One region of the Bacillus sp. SCT118 genome, then DNA from elsewhere that is predicted to be linked to it. Evidence: predicted binding sites of a transcription regulator. Region 1 holds the regulator's gene; each other region holds the start of a gene.
The links. The regulator Rex, encoded in region 1, represses fermentation and respiration genes when NADH is low (regulators of the CRP and FNR family bind a similar motif). The targets are predictions, from matches to a motif close to TTGTGAAATATTTCACAA.
Positions count from the first base shown of each region.

Region 1 (6,434 bases):
TTTGAACAGTGGTTTCAATTTCTTCAATCCGACGGAGTCGTTGGCGCTCTTTCTTTTTCCATTCTTTTTCTTCCTCGTAGGAACGTTTGGAGTCAGATTTCACTGTAGCTGGCGTTTTTTCAGTTTCCTCTTGCTGATTTATTTTCTCCAATTCAAGCTGCTCTGTTTTTTTCTCTGTATAATAATCGTAATCTCCCAGATACTCCTCTATATGGCTTGAAGAAAGCTCCAATACTCTTGTGGCGATTCTGTTAATAAAATATCTGTCATGTGAGACAAATAACAGTGTGCCTGGATAATCAATCAGCGCGTTTTCGAGAACTTCTTTGCTGTCTAAATCCAGATGGTTCGTCGGTTCATCAAGGATGAGAAAGTTGGCTTTTTGAAGCATCAGCTTAGCTAGAGCCAATCTTGCTTTTTCGCCTCCGCTCAGTGAATGAACTGGTTTCAGCACATCATCTCCGGAGAATAAGAAATTTCCGAGACACGTTCTGATTTCTTTTTCTGGGAGCCCGGGGTACTCGTCCCACAGCTCATCAAGGACACGTTTAGAGGAAGTCAACTCAGCCTGTTCCTGATCATAATAGCCGACACTGACATTTGAGCCGTATGAGATCGTTCCTTGATCTGGTTTTAGGGTGTCTATTAATGTTTTCAGCAATGTCGATTTACCAATGCCGTTAGGACCGACAAGCGCTGCGCTTTCTCCTCTTGTGAGCATGAATGACACTTCTGTTAAAAGCGGCGGCTGGTTTTCATAGCTGATTGTGAGATCCTGAACACGAAGGACTTCATTTCCGCTCTGTTTTGTAATATCAAAATGAAAGTTTGCGGATTTTTCATCGCCAAGCGGTTTTGACATGACTTCCATTCGCTCAAGCTGCTTTCTGCGGCTTTGCGCCCTTTTGGTGGTAGAGGCTCTCGCCAGATTTCGGTCTACGAAGTCCTGCAGCTTTGCAATCTCGTCCTGCTGCTTTTCATACATTTTAAGATCTTTTTCATACTGCGCGGCTTTTTGGTCGAGATAAGCGCTGTAGTTGCCGTGATACTTTTTGCTTTCTGCTCTTGATACCTCGTATACCTGGTTTACCACTTTGTCCAAAAAGTAGCGGTCATGCGAAACGATGAGGATGGCGCCTGAATAGCCTTGTAAATAATGCTCAAGCCAGGTAAGCGTATCAATATCCAGATGGTTTGTCGGCTCATCGAGAATGAGCAAATCAGGCTGTGTTAACAGAAGCTTACCTAAAGCCAGTCTTGTTTTCTGGCCTCCGCTGAGGCTTTGAACCTGTGTAGAATCGTCAAAATGGCTGAAGCCGAGACCATGCAGCACAGATCTAACATCCGCTTCATATTGATAACCGCCCTTATCTTTGAATTCCTGCTGAAGACGGTCGTAGGTTTTCATGATGCTTTCTAATTCACCCGGGTCAGCTGCCGCCATTTTTTCTTCCATAGCCCGCATTTCCTTTTCCATTGCTTTTAAGTGGTCAAAAACAGTCAGCAGCTCTTCTTTTATGGTAAGCTTAGAATCCAAGCCAGTATGCTGGGCGAGATATCCCATTGTAATATCTTTTGGTTTAATAATTTCGCCCTTTTCATACGAAAGCTGGCCTGCGATAATTTTAAGGAGCGTGGATTTTCCGGCGCCATTTCTTCCTACAATGGCGATGCGATCACGATTTCTGACTTCCAGCTTTATATTGTTTAAAATAGTATCAGCACCAAACGATTTGGACAGCTGATTAATTTGTAAGATCATCATATTATTTCACCTCTGCTATAATAAGTTAAGTGTAGCTTATGAACCAGAAGTCAGCAAACAATACATTGGCCATATAAGACATAGAGAAGAAAATAGTGTATGATCTGTTTAAGGAGCGTTTTAATATGAATGGATTTTCTCATTTTAATGAACAGGGCAGAGCCCAGATGGTGGATATCAGCGAAAAATCTTCGACTGTCCGTACTGCGGCGGCTGTTTCAAGCGTACACATGAAGAATGAGGTGTACGAGAAAATACAGAGTCACGATATCGGCAAAGGAGATGTACTGGCTGTCGCACAGGTGGCAGGCATTATGGCCGCAAAGCAAACGTCGAATATCATTCCGATGTGCCATCCGCTTTCATTGAGCGGGGTAGATATATCGTTTGACTGGAAAATAAAAGAAGCAGAAGTTATACTTCATATAAAAGCACAGGTCAAAACGAAAGGGAGTACAGGTGTGGAAATGGAAGCGCTCACTTCTGCATCGGTGTGCGCTCTTACCGTTTACGATATGTGCAAGGCCCTTGATAAGGGGATGGTCATCGGCCCTACTTTCTTGCTGGAGAAGACAGGCGGGAAAAACGGTGACTTTAAAAGAGAACTATCCGAGTATAATTTGGAGGACCAAAAATGAATAAGGATCAATCAAAAATTCCGCAGGCGACGGCGAAACGGCTGCCGCTTTACTATCGCTTTTTAAAGAATCTGCATGCGTCAGGAAAACAGCGTGTATCATCCGCTGAACTCAGTGATGCCGTAAAGGTTGATTCTGCCACGATTCGGAGGGATTTTTCCTATTTTGGAGCTCTTGGCAAAAAAGGATACGGATATAATGTGGATTATTTGCTGTCTTTTTTCCGAAAAACGCTTGATCAGGATGAGATGACAGACGTCATCTTGATTGGTGTCGGGAACTTGGGAACGGCATTTCTTCACTATAATTTCACAAAAAATAATAACACAAAAATTTCTATGGCTTTTGATATAAATGAGAGTAAAATAGGAACTGAGGTAGGCGGCGTGCCCGTCTATAACCTTGATGACCTTGAACAACACGTAAAAGATGAATCAGTTGCCATTCTTACAGTGCCAGCAGTTGCCGCTCAATCCATTACAGACAGATTGGTCGCATTAGGAATCAAGGGAATCCTTAATTTTACGCCGGCCCGTTTGAATGTGCCGGAACACATTCGAATTCATCATATAGATTTAGCAGTTGAGCTTCAGTCACTGGTTTATTTTTTGAAGCATTACTCAGTTTTAGAGGAAATCGAATAGAGGGAAAGGAGGAGCCCAAATATGCCGATCGGTCCTGGAAGCCTTGCTGTTATCGCAATCGTTGCTCTGATTATCTTCGGTCCCAAAAAGCTGCCTGAATTGGGGAAAGCAGCGGGAGACACACTTCGTGAATTCAAAAACGCTACAAAAGGATTAACGAGTGATGAAGAGGAAAAAAAGAAAGAAGATCAGTAAGTTAGGATGACACGAATGAAAGTGAATCAAATGTCGCTGCTGGAGCATATTGCTGAGCTTCGAAAACGGTTGCTGATTGTAGCGCTGGCGTTTGTCGTTTTCTTTATTGCTGGATTTTTCTTAGCAAAGCCGATTATTGTGTATCTGCAAGAAACAGATGAAGCGAAGCAGCTTACGCTTAACGCGTTTAACCTGACAGACCCGCTTTATGTGTTTATGCAGTTTGCGTTTATCATCGGCATAGTCCTGACCTCGCCGGTTATTCTTTATCAGCTTTGGGCTTTTGTGAGCCCGGGTCTCTATGAGAAAGAGCGCAAAGTAACGCTCAGCTACATTCCGATCTCTATTTTGCTGTTTTTAGCGGGCTTATCTTTTTCATATTATATTTTATTTCCTTTTGTTGTTGATTTTATGAAGCGGATCTCTCAGGACTTGAATGTCAATCAGGTGATCGGAATTAATGAATATTTTCATTTTCTTCTGCAGCTGACGATTCCGTTTGGACTGCTGTTCCAAATGCCGGTCATCCTCATGTTTTTGACCAGGCTCGGAATTGTGACACCGATGTTCTTGGCGAAAATCAGAAAGTATGCGTATTTTACGCTGCTGGTGATCGCAGCCCTGATTACACCGCCTGAGCTTCTGTCCCATATGATGGTCACAGTCCCGCTTTTGATTTTATATGAAATCAGTATTCTGATATCGAAGGCCGCTTATCGGAAAGCGCAGAAAAGCAGTGCTGCCGATCGGGACGTGTCTTCTGGGCAATAATAAAAAATCCATTTCTCATGCGAGAAATGGATTCAGCGTGTTGACAAACCCCCGCATTCGTTGTCAAGTCTGTGCGTTGGTGCTCACGAATGAAAACATTCGCTCCGCTCCAATGCTCGCCTTTCCTAGACTTCAAGGGTTTTCAATCACGCTGAAAATGACAAAATCCTAAAACGAAAGCCGTTTTAGGATTTAATTTGAATCCATTTCTCATTCAGAAATGGATTTTCTTTATTTTTGGTTCTTTTTGATTTTAAATGAAAAGGCGAACATCTTAAAAGAAATGCTGATGTTGTAAGCGGCGAACACCATCAGCAGGATGGAGTAAAATGACCACATGCTGCCTGGCGAGCTTGCGGCAAGATAAGTAAAGATGCACCCTACGGCAAAGTAGATCATTCCCCAAACTACCGGGTTTCTCATAAAAATAATCCTCCAATAATCAATTGCATTTGTGTGCTCTGCTGTTCAAGGTAATTCCGAACAGGCTCAAGCTGCATGATGACGACGAATGTATTCATCATTAAATGGGCGAAAATCGGCACCCATATCCGTTTTGTTCTCGCATATAAAAATGCAAATGTAAAGCCCATTGCTGTATATAGAAGGAGATGCTTCAAATCAGCGTGAACAATACCGAAGATAACCGAGCTGATCAGTCCTGCAAAAAAGAAATTCGTTTTTTCGTACAGCGCGCCGAAAATGATTTTTCTGAAGATGATTTCTTCTAATATAGGCCCGACGATGGAAGAAACGATAATCATGAGCGGGACTGCCTGAATGACATCCAGAATCGCTTGTGTATTTTCTGATTCTCTTCCGATGCCAAAAACATAATATTCAATAGAGCCTGCTATTCCTTGAGAGAAAAGGGCAATGAAAAAACCGGCTATCGCCCAAAGGATAGAAAGTCCGATTGAGTCCTTCTGTCCGTTTCGCAGCGTTTCTTTCGGAACGGTTCTCAGAATGAGCAGAACAATAAGGAGACAGGCGATAAAGCTGATGACGGACCATAATCCTTGTGCATGCAGCATATTTTCATTTGTAGGCTGTCCTCCGGCATAACCGAATTTAAATAACAAGGGAATCGCGATTAATGCGGAAAACTGCATGATGATATATGTCAAAATAATAAACCAATACTGTTTTCTCAAATGGTATGTACTCCTTTGTTAAGTGGGTTTCGTTCATCTACAGCTATTGTAACATAATCGGTACGGGGGTGAAAAAGCTAACGGAAAAGGGAGCGGAAAAGAATGATGTAAGCGTGAAAAATTTTTTGTCTTATCACTTGAAATTGGAAGGGAGATTCTTTATTATAAGAATTGTGTTAGCACTCTTTAGTGCTGAGTGCTAAAATTACATATTCATACTATTGAGGAGGTTATTACATTGTTAAAGCCATTAGGTGATCGCGTTGTCATTGAACTCGTAGAATCTGAAGAAAAAACTGCCAGCGGAATTGTGTTGCCGGATTCTGCAAAAGAAAAACCGCAAGAAGGCAAAATCGTGGCAGCTGGTTCAGGTCGCGTGTTAGAAAGCGGAGAGCGCGTTGCTTTAGAAGTAAAAGAGGGCGACCGCATTATCTTCTCAAAATACGCAGGTACTGAAGTGAAATATGAAGGTACTGAATACTTAATCTTACGTGAAAGCGACATTTTAGCTGTTATCGGCTAATTCTTAAATAAACAATACTTAAAACATTTGAGGAGGTCTTGTAAACATGGCAAAAGAAATTAAGTTTAGTGAAGAAGCTCGCCGCGCAATGCTTCGCGGTGTCGATGCACTTGCTGATGCTGTTAAAGTAACTTTAGGACCAAAAGGACGCAACGTGGTTCTAGAGAAAAAATTCGGTTCTCCGTTAATCACAAATGACGGTGTAACAATCGCTAAAGAAATCGAGCTAGAAGACGCGTTTGAAAACATGGGTGCGAAGCTTGTTGCTGAAGTAGCCAGCAAAACAAACGACGTTGCCGGTGACGGTACAACAACTGCAACAGTTCTTGCGCAAGCAATGATCCGTGAAGGCCTTAAAAACGTAACAGCAGGCGCTAACCCTGTAGGCGTGCGTAAAGGTATGGAAAAAGCTGTAGCGGTTGCGATCGAAAACTTAAAAGAAATTTCTAAGCCAATCGAAGGCAAAGAGTCTATCGCTCAGGTTGCTGCGATCTCTGCTGCTGATGAGGAAGTCGGAAGCCTTATCGCTGAAGCAATGGAGCGCGTAGGAAACGACGGCGTTATCACAATCGAAGAGTCTAAAGGCTTCACAACTGAGCTTGAAGTTGTTGAAGGTATGCAATTCGACCGCGGATATGCGTCTCCTTACATGGTAACTGACTCTGATAAGATGGAAGCGGTTCTTGACAATCCTTACATCTTAATCACAGACAAAAAAATCACAAACATTCAAGAAATCCTTCC
Region 1 covers NZ_CP191225.1:3,398,592-3,405,025, reverse strand. The annotation lists gene ACQVGT_RS17440 (ABC-F family ATP-binding cassette domain-containing protein) at 1-1,765, opposite strand, end outside; gene moaC (cyclic pyranopterin monophosphate synthase MoaC) at 1,891-2,403, shown strand; gene ACQVGT_RS17430 (redox-sensing transcriptional repressor Rex) at 2,400-3,047, shown strand; gene tatAY (sec-independent protein translocase protein TatAY) at 3,069-3,242, shown strand; gene tatC (twin-arginine translocase subunit TatC) at 3,249-4,013, shown strand; gene ACQVGT_RS17415 (YdiK family protein) at 4,245-4,436, opposite strand; gene ACQVGT_RS17410 (CPBP family intramembrane glutamic endopeptidase) at 4,433-5,167, opposite strand; gene groES (co-chaperone GroES) at 5,406-5,690, shown strand; gene groL (chaperonin GroEL) at 5,737-6,434, shown strand, end outside.

Region 2 (6,434 bases), 630 kb from region 1:
ATGGTATTCAAGAGAATCGACAGGGTCATCTGTGGTGCACACAACCTTTACATTTGATTTCACGATTAAATCCCTTGCCCCGAAGCCTTCCCCTTTGAGCAGTTCATTTGTCCGTTTCCATATAGCCGGCCCGGACTTCTCGTTTAAAATCTCATAAATGCCAAAAAAACGCTGCAATTCTAAGTGAGTCCAGTTGTAGAGCGGATTGCCAATCGCCACCGGCACGGTTTTCGCCCAAGCCATAAATTTCTCCTCATCAGGCGCATCTCCGGTAATGTATGTCTCCTCAATTCCATTGGCTCTCATGACGCGCCATTTATAATGGTCACCATACAGCCAGGCTTCCGTGATGTTTTGAAATGTCTTATTTTCATAGATTTCTTTCGGATTTAAGTGGCAGTGGTAATCAATAATTGGCATGTCTTTCGCATAATTATGATAGAGGCTGACAGCGGTTTCATTTTTCAATAAAAAGTTTTCGCCCATGAAGGGTTCCATGTCCTCACCGTCTTTCATTCTATTTCAAAATGTTAACGTTAACATTTTGATTTGTATTTATTTTACCTTTATATTCCTCTGGGATCAATCTCTTTTTTGAAAATGAAATGTTAACGTTGGCATATAAACAAAAAAAAGACATTGCCAGAAAGCACTCGGAAAGGAACGCTTTTGGCAATGTCAGATTCATAAAAAGGATTAGTAAGCCAGGCTGAAAAGTCCTTTAATGTGTGTTAAGTAGCGTACGTTACTTGCTTCTTTCATCAAGGAAGCAGGAAGACCTTTAAGCGGTGTAGAATTTGCACCAATGATGGCAACCGCGTCTTTGCGTCCAAGGCTTGCAAGTGTACCAGAGTTTACTGGCTTGAATGTTTCAAGCGTTTTGCCTTCCAGGTAAGCGAATAGGTTGTAACCGATCAGCTCACCCATTTGCCATGCGATTTGTGCAGTTGGCGGGTATGGACGGCCGTCTGCACCGAAGTAAACTGCGCTGTCTCCAGCAACGAATACATCTTCATGAGATGTAGATTGCAGGAAGTCATTTACAGTCGCGCGTCCGCGGTTCACTTCTAGGCCTGATTCACCGACTAATGGGTTACCTTGTACGCCGCCAGTCCAAACAAATGTGTTGGCAACAACTTTAGATCCGTCTTTCAGATCAATTACGTTTCCTTCTACATTTGTAACAGGAAGACCTGTTAAGAACTCAACGCCGCGTTTTTCAAGGCTTGCAGTCGCACGCTCGATAAGATCATCCGGAAGAACAGGAAGGATCTTCGGACCTGCTTCAACAAGTTTTAATTTGATTTCTTTATGGTCTACGCCGTATTTTTTCGCAAGGTTCGGCATGATGTCAGCAAGCTCACCAACAAGCTCAACACCTGTTAAGCCGCCGCCGCCGATAAGGATTGTTGCATCTGCTTCGTTTTTCGTTTTAGAGTACTCGCGCACACGATCTTCAACATGCTGGAAGACTTTGTTCGCATCAGCAGCAGATTTCAATACCATGCTGTTTTCTTCAAGACCTGGGATGCCGAAGTAAGCCGTTACAGAACCAAGACCTACAACAAGCGCATCGTAAGTTAATGTAGAACCGTCAGCAAGCGCAACTTCTTTTTTATCAACAGAGAAAGAGCTTACTTCCGCAATTTTAAGATCAATGTCTTTGCCTTTGAAAAGTTTTTCTAATGGCATTGCAACCGCTTTTTCAGACACGTTGCCTGCAGCAAGGCGGTGTAATTCCGTAATGATTTGGTGAGTAGGGTATTTGTTTACCACTGTCACGCGTGCTTGTTCTTTTGTGTAATGTTTGCGAACTGTTAGAGCAGAAAGAACTCCGCCATAACCAGCGCCTAGAATGACAATATGTTTTGACATCGTATATCCTCCGTCCTTTATATCAATTTGAATCTGAGATTATTTTTGGTTTTCGCGTTCGTTCATGACTTCAAGGTAGCTGTTAGCAAAACGGAACAGCTTTTGAGCTTGAGGATCTTTCAGCATGCGAAGAAGGCCGAAAAGTCCAATTGTTTCGTTGCTTGCTTCCGCGCGGTCTTTTGCTTCAATCGCAGTCGCAGCTACTTCTTTCGCTGTTTCTTTTACAGGCTCGAGAATTTCAGTGATCGCACCGACTGTGTCGCTCTTTAACACTTCGTCAGTCGCTACAGACTGAGCGAAATCATAAGACTTCGTTAAAATATTCACTAACTCAGTCAGCTTCGGAAGCTGGTCAACTAAAACAGTCAATGATTCTTGAACTTCTGGCTTTAATAGCTGATCAATAAGATCTTGCTGGCTTTGGCTGACAGACGCATTTGTTTGATCGATTGTTTCTGGCATATCCAATTCTCCTTTACTATAAGCAGTTTGCTGATTTTTTTGGAAAGGGTAGTGCCTCTCCCTGTCTCACGCTTTTAAGGCATAAGAATAAGGATTGTGAATTCGTGCACAATCATTTACAAAAATAAATGTTTACTACCCAGTTTTTCATCTTGCCATATTCAGTATTATTTTTATCTAAAAATAAACAATTGAATAAGTCAAAATCCTTTACTCTCTCTGAAAATAGCAAACACAAAAAACTCCAATTCGATTACCTTCTATATGATAACACTTTTTGAACAAAATTTGAACGTGAATTGCTTCGATTATGAAATTAATTTATATGGAGCTCATGTCATAACGTTTCTGCGGCACTAGTTATTGACAATCCAGCAATTTCTCCCCTTCACTTTACCCATATTTCCAATAGAGGCTCTCTTTTTCCTGTGATCGGATCATTCGCCGGCAACGCCGCCTGCCTAATCTGTTTGACCGCTTCCTCTCGCTCATTCGGCTTTCCCGTCTTCATATCATACTGAATGCCACCGGGATAGGCGCCAAGGACAGTAAAATCGGGGCTTGAGCTGAGCTTTTTATGTCCGACTCCGGCTGGAATCACGACTGCGTCGCCTGATTTGAAAGGGATGGCAGCCCCTTTTTCTCCCCCAAACTGAATCACAGCCTCTCCCCTAAGGGCAATCAGGACTTCATGCGTATTGCTGTGATAATGATGGTATGGAAAAACACTCCCTGACCAGCTGTTTGACCAGCCATGCCGGGTGACGATCCGCTCTGCCAGTCCGGTGTCCTTAAGCGCGTTTTGATACACCACGAGCGGAAAATCAGGGTGATTCGGAATCCTGCCGTCATCCGGAAAGAAGTATGTCTGTGTCTCTCTTTCCATCAATTTCACCTCCCTTTTTTGTCTTCCACATATAGTGGTTTATAAAACATGATGTTTTTCTCATGATTCCATTGATCTGCATGATACCGAATAGTATAGTATAAAAAAATAATGCCAGAATGAGGGATATCATGAAAGCTATCGTTATCGGAATATTGGCTTCACTCTTTTTCGCCGTTACCTTTATATTAAACAGAGCGATGGAGTTATCAGGAGGCAGCTGGCTTTGGAGCTCTTCGCTGCGCTTTATTTTTATGGTGCCGTTTTTATGTTTGATTGTCATCCTGAGAGGGACATTCACGCCTCTCTTACTAGAGATGAGGAAAAAGCCGTTTTATTGGATCAAATGGAGCTTCGTTGGCTTCGTGCTTTTTTACGCGCCGATTACATTTGCGGCTGCATACGGTCCGGGGTGGCTCATAGCCGGAACCTGGCAAATTACCATTGTAGCCGGGGTGCTCTTATCTCCTTTGTTTTATGTCAAACAAGATATGCCGGGCGGTCCGCAGCTCGTTCGCCAAAAGATTCCCCTGGTTTCACTTGGCACTTCCATGATCATCCTGATTGGAGCGGCTCTGATTCAGCTTCAGCATGCAGAGTCGCTTTCTGGGAGGATGCTGCTTTTCAGTGTGCTGCCGGTTGTCATTGCGGCTTTTGCCTATCCGTTAGGAAACAGGAGAATGCTTGAAGAATACGGAGGCCGGCTTGATACATTTCAGCGCGTGCTTGGAATGACATTGGCAAGCCTTCCATTCTGGCTTATATTAGCAGCTTACGGCTGGTGGTCAGATGGCCTTCCATCAGCAAGTCAAACCGTTCAATCCTTTATCGTTGCCATCAGCTCAGGCATCATTGCGACGGTTTTATTTTTCTGGGCCACTGATATGGTAAGAGACAATCCGCAAAAACTCGCAGCTGTTGAAGCCACTCAATCCGGTGAAGTGATTTTCGCGCTGCTTGGTGAAATTGTTCTGCTGTCAGGCGTTTTCCCATCTCTTTTATCATTTGCCGGTTTATTCATTATAATAGCGGGGATGATGTTACATACCTTCGCTTCACAGCCGAGAAAACCGAAAAAGAAAGCACAGTCAAATCTGACTGCGTAGCATCTGCAGGAGAATGGGTGAAAGCCTGTTCTCCTTTATTTGTGCTACCAAAAGGGATCTGTTTCACGTTATAGTTAAATATAATGTCAGCCTACTTATATTGAAAGGTGATTATTGTAATGGAAGCAAACGATCAAACACAAAACATACCAGCCATCTCCTTCAGATCAGTCAGAAAAAGCTATAAACAAGATGGACAAACCTATGATGTGCTGCAGGATATCACCGGAGACATTCAACAGGGTGCAATCGTAGCCGTTTTAGGTCCTTCCGGCTCAGGCAAAAGCACCCTCCTTTCTATGTGTAATTTAATGAGAACGCCTGACAGCGGCGAAGTCAAAATATATGGAAAGGAAATCAGAGAATGGAATGTCAATGAGCTGAGGCGAACGGCAGCCCTCGCATTTCAATCGGCTCCCGTGCTCGACGGGACAGTGCGTGACAATTTAAATCTTGTACAAAGGCTGCATCAATCCCAGCTGTACTCTCCTGAAAAGCTGGCTTCTCTTGCAGGGCTGCCACCAGTGCTGTTAGACAGAAGCGCCAGAGACTTATCGGGCGGGCAGCGGCAAAGGCTGTCACTGGCCAGAACGCTCTCAAATCCTTCCTCCATTCTATTGTTGGACGAAATCACGTCGGCCTTGGATCCGGTTTCTGCTCTTGAGATTGAAGAACTGATCAAACGTCAGCATCAAGAGAAAAAATGGACAGTCATGTGGGTCACTCATAATATGGAGCAGGCAAAACGAGTAGCCGATACCATTTGGTTTATGGCAGAAGGCCGGCTGCTTGAAATCGCTGAAACCGAAACATTTTTCTCCGCTCCGCAGCATGAAGCAGCGAAAGATTTTTTGAAGGGTGGGACTCGGTAATGGATTACCTTTCTCTCTCTTTAACGATGATCTTTGTTTTGATCGCCTTGTTTTTATCAAAATCCTTTAAAGCAGGTGTAGAAAAAGACATGATCATCGCCACCATCCGGGCCGCAGTGCAGCTGCTTATCATCGGTTATGTTTTGTCGCTGATTTTTCGCGGAGACCACCCTGTTTTTATCCTGCTGATGGTGCTGTTAATGCTCGCGGTGGCGGCGCAAAATGTCATCAAGCGAAAGAAAAATACAATCGGTTCGTTTTGGAGGGTGTTTGCCGCGTTAGCAATCGTAGAAATTGTGACACAGGGAATTCTGCTGTCTCTTCATATCATTCCGCTTACGGCACGATATGTCATTCCGATCAGCGGGATGGTCATCGGAAATTCGATGGTGCTCTCAAGTTTGTTTCTAAACCGGCTCAACTCAGAAGTCGGCGTTCGCAAAGAAGAAATTCAATTAATATTGTCACTTGGCGGCACACCGAAGCAATCCATACAGCGCATTCTTACGTCAGCGATGAAAATGAGTATGATCCCGACGCTCGAAAGCCAGAAAACACTGGGTCTTGTTCAGCTTCCCGGCATGATGACAGGCCAGATTCTAGCCGGCGCGGATCCGATTCAGGCAGTACGCTTTCAACTCTTAATCGTGTTTACAACGATGGCTTCAGCCGCGCTGACTTGTGTAATCTTAAGCGTGCTGACATACCCATCATTATTCACCGTTCATCAGCAGCTGAAGCAGAATGAATGACAGACAAAAGCCGCTTTCCAAGGGAAAAGCGGCTTTTTGTACTTGTTATTCCTTTTCTTCATAATACTTGGCCAGCTCAACAATCATCGCACCCATCCGCTCAATCTCTGGCGCAAGCAGTCTCGTAATGCCCTCTTCCCGCAGTGCTTCAGCAGTCACTTTTCCGACAGCAGCTGCGATGGCACGTTCTTCGAATACCTTCTTCACTTCATTGATATAACCTCGCCCCTTAGCAAAATCAAACAGGGAACGAACCTGAATGGCCGTTGTAAAACAAACGGCATCGATCTCACCGTTCATCAGCTCTCGGCATAACCGCTCCACCGTTTCCTCCTCCGGCGGGATGTGCTGATAAGGCAGAATCGGCAGGACAGACGCGCCTTTTTCTTCAAGAAATGCCATGAGAGCCGGCGCTTTTTCGCCATGAAGCTGTACCATGACTGTTTTTCCTGAAAAGTCGTGAGGCTCCAAAGAACGGATT
Region 2 covers NZ_CP191225.1:2,764,991-2,771,424, forward strand. The annotation lists gene uxaC (glucuronate isomerase) at 1-498, opposite strand, end outside; gene ACQVGT_RS14085 (NAD(P)/FAD-dependent oxidoreductase) at 697-1,875, opposite strand; gene ACQVGT_RS14090 (helical membrane plugin domain-containing protein) at 1,915-2,337, opposite strand; gene ACQVGT_RS14095 (cupin domain-containing protein) at 2,726-3,223, opposite strand; gene ACQVGT_RS14100 (DMT family transporter) at 3,355-4,329, shown strand; gene ACQVGT_RS14105 (ABC transporter ATP-binding protein) at 4,449-5,201, shown strand; gene ACQVGT_RS14110 (ABC transporter permease) at 5,201-5,953, shown strand; gene ACQVGT_RS14115 (uroporphyrinogen-III synthase) at 5,999-6,434, opposite strand, start outside.
Region 2: the regulator Rex is predicted to act here: its motif matches at 2,432-2,449, upstream of ACQVGT_RS14090 (helical membrane plugin domain-containing protein).

Region 3 (6,434 bases), 1.0 Mb from region 1:
CGTTTTTCCCGGAATGGCTTCACATTCGCCTTTGCTCCAGTCATTGATTTTGCCGAATGGCTGGGCCAATTCCTGCATGGTGTCATGGAGGAGCGGCGTCGCAACCACTTCTTTCACCGGCTCCATATCGACTTCTTCTGCCAGATCGGAAACGGCTTTTGACAGCGCCTTGAAAATATCCCAGTCTGACTTCGATTCCCACGGAGCCGAGATCGCAGGAGCAAATGGATGAATGAACGGATGCATATCTGTGCTGCTGAGATCGTGTTTTTCATACCATGTCGCCGCCGGCAGCACGATATCGGAATACAGCGCCGTACCGGCCATTCGGAAGTCAAGATTGATTAACAAGTCGAGCTTTCCTTCCGGCGCCTGCTCCCGCCATTTGATTTCTTCAGGGCGGATGCTGTCGCTATCGTCATTCATTAAACCGTTCGTCGTCCCCAGCAAATGCTTGAGAAAATATTCATGCCCTTTTCCTGAGCTTGAGATCAGATTTGCCCGCCATACGAAGAGATTTCTTGGGAAATTCACTTCATTATCAGGATCTTCAATCGCGAATTTCAGTTTTTTCTCTTGGAGCTGTGAGGCCACGTACGCACCTACGTCTTCGGGTGTTGCTGCCCCTGCTTTTTCAGCTTCTTTATACAGATCGATGCCATTTTGATTGAAAGTCGGGTAAGACGGAAGCCATCCCAGCCGCGCGGCCAGCACATTGTAATCAGCGTGGTGCTTGTAGCGGGATGACGCAGCAATCGGTGATGCCAAATCACTGATCGGCTGGTCCTCATAACGCCACTGATCTGTCGCAAAGTAGAAAAATGAGGTGCCGTTTTGCAGCTTGGGCACGCCCTCCCAGTCCTTTGCAGTTGCAATCGTCTGCCACCCTTCAGCAGGTCGGAGCTTTTCCTGCCCCACGTAATGGGCCCAGCCTCCGCCGTTTACGCCTTGGGCGCCTACAAGTAAAACAAGATTTAACACCGCTCGGTAGATCGTGTCGGAGTTGAACCAGTGGTTAATGCCGGCCCCTACGATAATCATGGACCGGCCGTCTGTATCGATCGCATTTTGGGCAAACTCTCTGGCAATCTTAACGACAGCTTCTTTTTTGATTCCTGTCATTTGTTCCTGCCAAGCAGGCGTAAACGGCTCAGGATCATCATAGGAGACAGCCGATCGTTTACCGATGCCCCGGTTCACGCCGTAGTTAGCCAGTATCAAGTCAAACACGGTCGTGATGTACGTTTCTTCGCCGTTCAGGTTCATTTTTTTAATAGGAAGATCCCGCTCGAGCACTTTGTTTCCGTCATTTGAAAAATACGGGATGCGCACCGTGCCGATTTCGTCCTCTATTCCCAGCACAGAGAGACGGGGTTCAATCGGTTCCCCGGTTTCTTCATCAATCATGTGCAGGTTCCATTTCTGCTGCCCGTCCCAGCGCGATCCCATTGTCCCTTGGGGTATGGCAAATGAACTTGTTTGTTCATCCCAAACCGCAGGCTTCCACTGATCATGCTTTGTCTGCCGCCCGATGTCCTTCGCATGCAGAAACCGTCCCGCTGTGTATACGCCATTTTCTTTTGACAGGGTGACGAGAAATGGAAAATCAGTGTATTGCTTCGCGTACTCAATAAAACGTTCAGTTTCTTGGTTCACGTAAAATTCCTGCAGAATGACATGACCCATCGCCATCGCAAGCGCCCCGTCAGTCCCTTGGCGAATACTCAGCCAGTCATCCGCGAACTTTGAGGATTCCGCAAAATCCGGACTGATCGAAATGACCTTAGCGCCTTTATAGCGGGCCTCCGCCAAAAAATGCGCGTCAGGCGTTCTCGTTAACGGAACGTTGGAGCCCCATGTGATGATATAGCCGGAATTGTACCAATCACTGCTTTCCGGAACGTCCGTCTGGTCACCCCAAATTTGCGGGGATGCCGGAGGAAGATCCGCATACCAGTCATAAAAACTGAGCATAGGGCCTCCGATTAACGACATAAACCGAGAGCCTGATGCATGGCTGATCATGGACATGGCCGGAATCGGAGAAAAACCGACGTTTCGGTCAGGCCCGTATTTCATCACTGTATACAGCAGAGAGGCTGAAATCAGCTTCAGCACCTCCGGCCATTCAGCGCGCACAAAACCGCCTTTCCCTCTCGCCTGTTTATAGGACTTCGCTTTTTCAGGGTTTTCGACGATCGATTTCCAGGCTTCCAATGGATTTTGATGTTCTTGCAGTGCTTCCCGCCACAAATTGATCAGCACACCGCGCACGTATGGATATTTCACACGGAGCGGGCTGTAGATATACCATGAAAAACTGGCCCCCCGCGGACAGCCTCTCGGTTCGAAATCAGGCATATCCGGGCCTGTTGAAGGATAATTCAAGTTTTGTCCTTCCCACGTGACAATTCCATTTTTCACATAAATATTCCAGCTGCAGGAACCCGTGCAGTTGACGCCGTGGGTGGAGCGAACGACTTTGTCGTACTGCCATCTGTTTCTGTATACATTCTCCCAATCGCGATCTTCGCGGGTGGTTTGGCTATGTTTATTTGAATGGTGTTCGATAGGAGAGAAATAATTCAATCTCCTAAACAACGGACTCATTTTCTTTTTCTTCATGAGAGTTCACTCCTTCCGAGTCAGGTGATGCTAAGTTCACTATAAACAGGGACAGCGTGTTTCCTTGTGAACTATGTCACACACTCTGCTTTTTTCACAAAACGTTCACACAAAGGAGAAGGAAGGATTTTCACAGGATGTGAGGAAGGCTGCGTTCAGGAGGACACTTGGGTCATTAGCCGCCTTTCATTCAAAGATCAAAAAAACCGGCTCTATTTAAGAACCGGGCTCAGCGTTTTCATCCTGTGATGTATGCAGATACCGCAAAAATAATTGATAGGAACAAAAAACATTTTGCTGAAGCATAGCCAAAAAGTTCATTTGCAGCTGCGGATGATAAGACATCATTTTCTTAAATATGTAATATGGGATGTTGAGAATCAGAATGTCTGAAGTGGCATTGACTGAGATAAAGGGCGATAAATAAAGCCCGCCTTTTTCATCAATCGGAAACACATCGCCTTTTTCCCACAGCGCAACGGTTTTCGATCCTTCAGGGAGCCTCGTGTCCATGAAACGGACACTGCCTTTTAATACAATATAAACAGATTGAGAATGAAGAAAAGATGGAGACTGATCACATGAGCCGCGGATAAACGTGCCGTTTTTCAGCAAGGTTTCGACAATGGATAGAGGCACTTCATTAAACATAGGAAGTTGTTTCAGAAATAATAAATAGTCACACTGATTCATAGGAAAACCTCCTGTGCTAAGGATAGCTTTAGTGTAGCTCGATCGAGCCTGTACAGCAGTGATGTATTTCACAGCCTGTATGATGAATGTCACTTATCAGGAGGGTGACTGCATTTATAATGAAAGAAAAAAGGAGGATTTCGATGAAGGCGCTGATTCCGAAGCAGCACGGCGCGTGGGCGATGCTGCTGCTTCCATTTTTACTCGGCATGGTCAAGGGAGGCCCCGTTATTTGGCATATTCCGCTCTTCCTTGGTTGGCTTTTCCTATACTTAGCGGTTTATCCCGTTACGCTTGCCTTAAAAAAGAAACAAAGCAAACCATATCAAAAGTGGATGTGTTATTACGGTTTTCCCGCCTGCTGCTTTTTGATGATCTCGGTCTTTCATAAGCCGCCTCTCATCTGGGTGGGCGTTTCTTTACTGCCGCTGTTTTTCATACATATGTATTTTGCCCGCCGAAAAAACGAACGGGCCCTATTGAATGATGTTGCAGGTGTCTTGTTCTTTTGTTCGGGCGGGTTTGCGAGCTGCTGGCTGGGGATGGGAACCCTCGACGGCTGGGCTTGGTTTATTTTCTTGCAGTCTGCTTTATTTTTTATCGGGAGTTCCTTTTATGTGAAATCGGTGATTCGTGAAAGAAAAAACAGGGCATTTGCATACTGGTCATGGGGATATCACCTGCTGCTCCCCTTTTTATCCGCTCTTTTCGGAGCAGGATGGGCGTTTCTCGCTTTTATCCCGAGCAGCTTGCGGGCATGGTTTTTTCATGGAAGGGATTGGCCCGTAAAAACGATTGGCATTCTGGAAATCGTGAATGCCTGCTTCTTTCTTGCCGTCATGTGCCTGTTTATCACAAGGTGAAAAAAACAAGGACACCGCTGTCCTTGTTTTTTTCAGTCAATATTGCAAATCTCCAGCGGGCAATTTTCACACTCAATCTCACATCGTAAATAGTCCCGCTTGTGCAAAATAATTTTTCCGGATTCGTCTATCGAAATAACCCCTTTTTTACGGAGATCTCCGAGCATACGATTGACGCTTTCCCGTGCAGCCGCGCAAAACTTTGCCAAATCCTGATTTGTCAGGACAATGTTAATCAGAATGCCGTCGCTTCGCTCCACTCCGTAGCTGTTTGATAAACGGATAAGGGTGGAATAGAGCGCCCCCTTTTTGCCATGAAGAAGCAGATCCCTGATTTTGGACTGAATCTTCCGGAGGTGCGTGCTCATCCATTTCATGAACTCAAATGTCAAAGCGCCGTTTTGGATTAATTCTTTTTCCAGCTTATTTTTATTAATGACGAGCACCTCGCCATCCTCTAGCACTTTTGCACTGAGCATATACCTCGGTTCTTCAGTGAAAAGTGTTAATTCTCCGACGATATCATGCTTTTGGCAGATTCTAAGCGTCAGGTCTTTTCCGTCAGATGTCAGCTTGCCGATTTCAATAAGTCCTGATTGAATCAGATAAAGCTCTTCTGCATCCATTCCTTCTCGAAACAAATACGTGTGTTTTTCCATTTTTCTTTTCGTGCTGATCGATTCCAGCAATTCATGCAGATCGCTGGATATAAGATCACTATCAGATGGTCGAACAGAGAGAAAATTCATGAGCTCACCTCGAAGAAAGTCACGTTGTGTGTTTATTGTAACGTGAATTGATTTGTACCCATCGAGAAAAAACTAACAATCTTGTGAATGCCCCAGTGTTAGTTGATGCTCTGGCTGTTTCTCTCCGTGTGTGTTTTCATTCTTTCCTGCCAATACATCCATATGACAAGGACAAAGCTGGCTAATGCCACCTCTGAAAGCGCCATAAACCCGATCGCGTACTGGCCTGTTGCCTGAAATACACTCGCCAATATGAGCGGAGGAAAAAAGCCGCCTAATCCGCCCATGGCAGACACAATCCCATTGGCAATCCCCGCTTGCTTCGAAAAATAGAAAGGCACCAGTTTAAAAACAGTCCCGTTTCCTATGCCTGAGCAGACAGCCACGGTTAATGATCCAAACGTATAAAGGCCAATTGTCGGCGAGAACGATAGGATAATGCCTGATAATGTAAGCCCGGCAAAAACAAACATCAAGATGCGGAGCGGGCTCATTTTATCAGCCAGGAATCCGCCCGCAGGCCTGAGCAGCGTAGAAACCGCAATAAAGCCAGCCGTCCGCAAGCCGGCATCTGCAGGATTCAGCCCAAAATGCTCCACCAGAAAGTTCGGCAGATAGATAGTGAAGGCGACAAAAGCGCCAAACGTAATAAAATAAAACAGGCTCAGAAACCATAGCACATGATTTCGGTAAACGGCTTTGATTTGAGTCTTAACAGAAACTTTGACCTTCTTCTCATGCCTGTCGCCAAACAAAACGTGCAGTAAGGCAAAGACAGCCAGCAAAACCAGATACAGCTGCACGGTTGATTTCCACCCGACGGCTTGAGCGATAACCGGCGCTGCAAATGTCGTAACGGCTGTCCCGATATTTCCTGCACCGTAAATCCCATTGACGACACCGTGCTTTTCTTTCGGATAATATTTCGGGAGGGAGGTCACTCCAATGGAAAACACCGCTCCCCCGATCCCTAAGAAAAAGCCGCCCGCGATTAAATCAAACAGAGAATCCGCGATACTGATCCAAAATACAGGAAATAAAAGCAGGATGAAGCTGATCATAAACATCAGCCGCGCGCCAAACCTGTTCGTTAAATACCCTAAAGGAATGCGGAGAAGCGACCCGAGGATCACAGGAATCGCCGTCACCAAAGAAATCTCACCCTTGCTTAAATGAATATCTAATGTGATTTGGGAAATGAGTGATGAAATCAGCACCCAAACCATAAACCCTGCCACCAAGCTTAATGACTGTAACGATAATTGAATGTGTTGACGGTTGATCATTTGGCTTGCCCCTTTCAATGATTCAATAATCAGTCTTATCATACAAAAACCCGGCAACCAGGATTGTGAATTACATCACACGTTTTTCTCATAAAAAAGGACAAAGCCCGAAGACTTTGTCCTTTTGATCGTGATTACATTTTTTCCGGAGCCGATACGCCGATCAGCTGAAGCGCATTGTTCAGCGTAATTTGCGTTGCCTTCATTAAAGCCAGGCG
Region 3 covers NZ_CP191225.1:392,041-398,474, reverse strand. The annotation lists gene ACQVGT_RS02000 (nitrate reductase subunit alpha) at 1-2,625, opposite strand, end outside; gene arfM (Crp/Fnr family transcriptional regulator ArfM) at 2,842-3,318, opposite strand; gene ACQVGT_RS01990 (YwiC-like family protein) at 3,462-4,181, shown strand; gene fnr (fumarate/nitrate reduction transcriptional regulator Fnr) at 4,214-4,930, opposite strand; gene narK (nitrate transporter NarK) at 5,029-6,216, opposite strand; gene argS (arginine--tRNA ligase) at 6,351-6,434, opposite strand, start outside.
Region 3: the regulator Rex is predicted to act here: its motif matches at 2,690-2,707, upstream of ACQVGT_RS02000 (nitrate reductase subunit alpha).